2 regions of the Mesorhizobium sp. P160927 genome follow, and region 2 is predicted to be linked to the other one. Evidence: predicted binding sites of a transcription regulator. Region 2 holds the regulator's gene; the other holds the start of a gene.
What was found. Region 2 encodes HrcA, which represses chaperone genes, less so after heat shock. Its sites were predicted from a motif close to GTTAGCACTCNCNNNNNGNGAGTGCTAAC; they were not measured.
Positions count from the first base shown of each region.

Region 1: the regulator HrcA is predicted to act here: its motif matches at 1,196-1,224, upstream of AC3CB8_RS24735 (co-chaperone GroES).

Region 1 is NZ_JBYMDW010000001.1:5,066,842-5,070,043, reverse strand. It holds gene AC3CB8_RS24750 (helicase HerA domain-containing protein) at 1-413, shown strand, start outside; gene AC3CB8_RS24745 (hypothetical protein) at 479-619, shown strand; gene AC3CB8_RS24740 (usg protein) at 710-988, opposite strand; gene AC3CB8_RS24735 (co-chaperone GroES) at 1,381-1,695, shown strand; partial or broken gene groEL (chaperonin GroEL) at 1,755-2,489, shown strand; gene AC3CB8_RS24725 (hypothetical protein) at 2,494-2,718, shown strand; gene AC3CB8_RS24720 (DUF982 domain-containing protein) at 2,806-3,114, shown strand.
Region 2 is NZ_JBYMDW010000001.1:772,836-776,037, forward strand. It holds gene rph (ribonuclease PH) at 1-542, opposite strand, end outside; gene hrcA (heat-inducible transcriptional repressor HrcA) at 698-1,780, shown strand; gene AC3CB8_RS03955 (hypothetical protein) at 1,924-2,121, shown strand; gene AC3CB8_RS03960 (PQQ-dependent sugar dehydrogenase) at 2,211-3,202, shown strand, end outside.

The sequences.
Region 1 (3,202 bases), 4.3 Mb from region 2:
GCCGCATCGAGGGCCTCGCCTCGGTCGTGCCTGATCTGCCCGCCTTCCGCCGCATGTTGACGCGCGCCCGTGCCGGGCTGGGGGCCGAAACCAGCGAGGACGATGTGTGGCGCGACGTCTCGGTGCGCGCTTCGCTGCTGCCGGAGGACATGCAAGGCGTGTTCATGATGATCGCGCGCGCGGCGAAGGAGGGCTGGCCATGCCCGAGCGATGGCGCGATCGCCCGTGCCTACGGCTCGCACTCCATGCGCCGCGCCCGGCGGCTGCTCACCTATATCGAGGAGCAGGGCCTCATCGTCTGCCAGCTCGACGGCACGGGAAAGCGCACCGTGACGCTGGTCGAACTCGCCTGGGCAACGGCGCCCGGCGATCCCAATGCCGAGGGGGCGGAGCAGGGAAGCCTGGCATTGTGAGGGCATCCAACGCGGCCGTGGCTGCAGTGCGACCTCATCGGCGAACGCTGATCCGCTGGTTCTCGATGGCGGACCTAGCGGCGGTCGGCATCGCCTCGCTGGCGCTTGCGCGGTCCCCGGCAAGCGGCGCCGGGTTGCCGGTGCAGGGAACCCGCGGCTCGATCCTTGCCGGGCTCGGCGTGGCGCTGGTCGATCATCGTATCTGAAGCTTGCTTGCAGGCGGCGGTGCGAAGGCGATGCCGATGAGGTCGCTGGTCGGCTTCTGATGAGGTCAGCACCGCACGACGCCGCCGCCCTTACTGGACCGTGATGACACCGTCGACCGCCCGCCATTCCGATGGGGTGATGAGCCGGTGATGCGCGATGTGAACGGAGTGAAGCGGCCCTTCCAATTCGCGCTCCCAATAGGAGAGAAATCCCTTGAGTTCGGGGAATTCCGGCGCCAGGTCGTAGTCCTGCCAGACATAAAGCTGCAGCAGGCTCCGATGGTCAGGCAGATGGTAATGGATTTGTGCGGTGGTCAGGCCATAGCCCTCCATCTGGAGGCGGAACTCCTTGCTGACGTTTGCGATCATTCATGTCTCCTTTCGGCGGCAGCGGTGGCCGTAATGGCGAAAAAATCTTTCGGCCCATCGACGTGCGCCGTCGGCAAACAACTCCTTCAGAGGGTGAGCGGTTCCGGCGCCCGCGATGGTACTGGCCGCGGATATTTTTGCCGTATCGAGGCGGGAATTCAACCGTCAGCTCTCAACGCAGAGCGAATAAGACCGCAATAACAGTAGGTTGGAACTCCACCAGCGTGAGTGCTAAAATTTTCTGGCCGGCCTCTTGAAACCGAAAAAAGGGAAAACTAGCTCGATATGCGCGCGCGATGCCTGCCAAAGGGTCGCCGCATTCCGCAGCGGCCCGAATTGCCGGTCCGGTGTGGAGGAAGCTGAAAACCTGTTTGTCCCAAGAGGAGAACGACATGGCGTTCCGTCCATTGCATGACCGTATCCTGGTCCGCCGCATCGAGGCCGAGGAAAAGACCTCCGGCGGCGTCATCATTCCCGATACCGCCAAGGAAAAACCGCAGGAAGGCGAAGTCATCGCCGTCGGTCCAGGCGCGCGCGACGACAGCGGCAAACTGGCCGAACTGGATGTCAGGGTGGGTGACCGTATCCTTTTCGGCAAATGGTCCGGCACGGAGATCAAGCTCAAGGGCGAGGATCTGCTCATCATGAAGGAAAGCGACGTGATGGGCGTGATCGAGCAGACAGCGCAAGTGAAGAAGGCCGCCTGACGGCTTCTTCGAAAAACCACCAGTCAACGAATGCTGCCTAGAGATAGAGGAGTGATCCAATGGCTGCAAAAGAGGTAAAATTCCATACCGAAGCGCGCGAGAAGATGCTGCGCGGCGTCGATATCCTGGCAAATGCGGTGAAGGTGACGCTCGGCCCCAAGGGGCGCAATGTCGTCATCGAAAAGTCGTTCGGCGCGCCGCGCATCACCAAGGATGGCGTCACCGTGGCCAAGGAAATCGAGCTCGAGGACAAGTTCGAGAACATGGGCGCGCAGATGGTGCGCGAAGTCGCTTCCAAGACCAATGACCTTGCCGGCGACGGCACCACCACCGCGACCGTCCTGGCCCAGGCGATCGTCAAGGAGGGTGCCAAGGCCGTTGCCTCGGGCATGAACCCGATGGACCTGAAGCGCGGCATCGACAAGGCGGTGGACGCTGTCGTCGCCGAGCTGAAGGCCAACGCCCGCAAGGTGACCCGCAACGACGAGATCGCGCAGGTCGGCACCATCTCCGCCAATGGCGACGCCGAGATCGGCCGCTTCCTCGCCGAAGCGATGGAGAAGGTCGGCAATGAAGGCGTCATCACGGTGGAGGAAGCCAAGACCGCCGAGACCGAGTTGGAAGTCGTCGAAGGCATGCAGTTCGATCGCGGCTACCTCTCGCCCTATTTCGTCACCAACCAGGACAAGATGCGCGTCGAACTCGACGAGCCCTACGTGCTGATCCATGAAAAGAAGCTAGCCAACCTGCAGGCACTGCTTCCGGTGCTGGAAGCGGTGGTCCAGTCGGGAGAGAGATATGGATGCACTTGCTGACCTTGGGGCCGTGCCCGCGCCGACACTTCAGGCAAAGGAGTTCCTGGCCTATGAAAGCGAATGCCGCGCGGCGCTGAAGCCGCTGCTGGCGGAACTGCTCGACAGAGCCGAAGCCGCCGGCTGGAAGCGGCGGACCGTTGCCGCGACGCTGATGTTCTTGGCCGCGCAACAGGTGTCGGAGGCGTCCGAGGCATCGGCCGGCGGCTGAGCGCCGACATCCAGTCCCATTAACCCTTACGCGGCGGGCCTCGCCCTTCCGGTGTTTGGCTCGCACAATCGAGAGGAGGCACAAGCCATGAATCGCTGGCAGTTTGAAGAACCGGTGACCATTCTGGTCGGAATGGGCTTTCCGAGGAAGATCGAAAGCCTGATGGAAGCCTACGTGGTGTTGCAGGAATGGCCGGCCGCCAGCCGCAACAGCGCTCATTCCGTCGCCCTCAACGCCTGCAAGGCGGGCATCGCCGGTGAGATCGACCCGGAGACGGTGCGCGCGACGCTGGTCACCTTCGCACGCCGCAACGACATATTGCTGCCGGACATGGTTTCGCCGGCCTCTGCGATGGACAATGCGCTGCAGGCGGGGGGAGGCGGCAGGTCCGTCTGATCTTTGGTGCTCCGCCTCGCGGCCGCGACGGGCGCCGAGCCCGCGGGAACCAAGCGATGGCCATCGGGTTGAATCAGCCCTGGGCTCC
Region 2 (3,202 bases):
TCCTCGATATAATCGAGATCGATGACCGGCTGGCCGTCATGGATGCCGCAGGAAATCGCCGCGACATGATCCTTCAGCACTTTCGAAACGCTGGCCATCTGCCGCGCTTCCATCCAGCGCAGGCAGTCATACAGCGCCACCCAGCCGCCGGTGATCGAAGCGGTGCGAGTGCCGCCATCGGCCTGGATGACGTCGCAGTCGACGGTGATCTGCTGTTCGCCCAGCGCCTGCAGGTCGACCACGGCGCGCAGCGAACGGCCGATCAGCCGCTGGATTTCCAGCGTGCGGCCGCCCTGCTTGCCGGCTGAGGCCTCGCGGCGCATGCGCTCGCCGGTCGAGCGTGGCAGCATGCCATATTCGGCCGTCACCCAGCCCTTGCCGGAATTGCGCATCCAGCCAGGCACCTTTTCCTCCAGGCTGGCGGTGCACAGGACATGCGTGTCGCCGAACTTCACCAGGCACGAGCCTTCGGCATGCTTGGAGACGCCGCGCTCGAAGGATATGGCGCGCATTTCGTCGAATTGGCGTTTGGAGGGGCGCATTCGGCCTGCTTTCTTGTCATTTTTTGAATCGTGGCCGGCTTGTAGCCCCACCAAGCCCATGGCGCAAAGGAAAATGGCCGAGCGATCCGGCACAGACACCGGGTTGCGCGCGGCGCACCGAAGTCTATATCCTTGAACCAGAGGTTTTTGGCCGAATGACCAAGGCAGTCGATCCCGTTTCGCAGTCGTTGGCTCTTCAGTCACTCGACATGCGCTCGCGCGACATCTTCCGGCGCATCGTCGATTCCTACCTGCGGGACGGCGAACCCGTGGGCTCGCGCAGCCTGTCGCGCATCCTGCCGTCCTCGCTGTCGCCCGCCACCATCCGCAACGTGATGAGCGACCTCGAGCATCTCGGGCTGATTTATGCGCCGCACATCTCGGCCGGGCGCCTGCCGACCCAGGCTGGCCTGCGTTTCTTCGTCGACGCCTTCATGGAGCTTGGCGACCTCTCCGACGAGGAGCGCCGCACCATCGAGGCACAGGTGCGGGCCTCCGGCTCGGGCGCGACGCTGGAGCATATGCTGACCGAGGCCAGCCAGATGCTGTCGGGCATGTCGCGCGGCGCCGGCCTGGTGCTGGCGGCCAAGAACGAGGTGGCGCTCAAGCATATCGAATTCATCCAGCTGGAGCCGACCAAGGCGCTTGCCGTGCTGGTCTCGCAGAATGGCGATGTCGAGAACCGCGTCGTCGAGTTGCCCGCCGGCATCACCGTCTCGCAACTGCACGAGGCCTCGAACTTCCTCAACGCGCATATTCGCGGCCGCACGCTGGCCGAGGCGCGCACCGAGATCGCCCGCATCAAGGAAGAGACGAGAGCCGCCCTCGACACGCTGTCGCAGGACCTCGTCGAGAAGGGACTTGCGGTGTGGGCCGGCGCCGAAAGCGGCCTGCCGGCGCGGCTCATCGTGCGCGGCCGCGCAAATCTGCTGGAAAACGTCACCGCCCAGGCCGACATCGAACTCTTGCGCCACCTGTTCGAGGACATGGAGACGCAGGACGGGCTGATCCAGCTGCTCGACCTCGCCGAGCAGGGATCGGGCGTGCGCATCTTCATCGGCTCGGAGAACAAGCTGTTCTCGCTGTCGGGCTCGTCGCTGGTGGTGGCGCCCTATCGCGACAAGGACGCCCGCGTCGTCGGTGCGCTCGGCGTCATCGGCCCGACCCGGCTCAACTATGCCCGCATCGTGCCGATGGTGGATTATACGGCGCAGCTGATTTCCCGCATGCTGAGGTAAGAGAGCCGAGGAATTATCGCTTTGGTTTCCATGCCGGAATTCGACCGCGAGTGACTTCGAGAGTCGCCATCCCCGGGCTTGTCCCGAGGACGATGACTTTCCTGGCGGGGCCCAATCCAAACAGGCTGCAAAGGAGAAAAAGAATGGCGCTCGAATCGTTCAAGGCCCAGATCAGTCTGCTGCTCGAAGAGATGGTCAACCAGCCGGAGGACCAGCACGAAATTCAGGAACAGCTGCGCGAAAAACTACGGGAAATGCGCGCCATGGGCCTGCCGTTGCCGGCCGATCTCGTTGAATTGGAAAAACGCCTGGACGACGATTTTTACGCTGCCGGGACCTGATTCCAGGAGGTTGCTTCAAGTCATTGTGCGTCACGGAACCCACGGGCAAACCGATCGTTGATTTCCCTCACGACTGATTGGAGGAAGTGATGCGACTGGCTGGACTGGCGATGTCCGCACTGTTTATCACGACCGCGGCGCTCGCCCAGCAAGCGGACCAGCCTCTGCTCAAAGGTACGGCCGCCTTCGGCGACTGGCGGGCGGACAGGCCCGGCATACGCCGGCTGATCAAGCCGGAAGACCTGCCGAAGCCCTATGTAACCGAATCCGCCTCCAACAGCGCCGGCGTAATCGACATGCCGGCGGATGCAAGGCCGCATCTGCCGCCGGGGTTTTCGGCCGAGTTGATCGCCTCGGGGATCGACAATCCGCGCGTCGTGCGCATCGCACCCAATGGCGACCTGTTCGTTGCCGACAGCAAGGCCAACCAGGTCCGCGTCTATCGCCTGGCGAAGGGCAGCGCGAAAGCCGCTGAGAAAAGTATCTTTGCCGGCGGTCTCAACCGGCCCTATGGCATTGCCTTCTATCCCCCGGGCAAGGACCCGCAATGGGTCTACGTCGCCAATAGCGACAGCATCGTGCGTTTTGCCTATGGCAATGGCGACCTGAAGGCCTCGGGCGAGCCGCAAACCATCGTCGGTGACATCCCCTCGACCCACCACTGGACCCGCGACATCGCCTTCTCGCCCGACGGCAAGACACTTTACCTCTCCGTCGGCTCCGGCTCGAATGTCGCCGAGGACATGGGCAAGAGGCCCAGGGGCGGGCTCGACGCCTGGGCCAAGGCTGAGCCGCTCGGCGCCAGTTGGGGTTCCGAGGCGGGCCGGGCCGAGGTCCGGGCCTTCGATCCCGACGGCAAGAATGGCCGCACAGTCGCCACCGGCTTGCGCAACTGTTCGGGCATGACCGTCCAGCCGGCGACCGGCGCGCTATGGTGTGTCGTCAACGAGCGTGACGGGCTCGGCGACAATGTGCCCGCCGAATACGCGACATCGGTCAGGGAAGGCGCCTTCTATGGCTGGCCCTGGTATTATATCGGCGACAATGAGGACCCGCGCCACAAGGGCGAGCGGTCCGATCT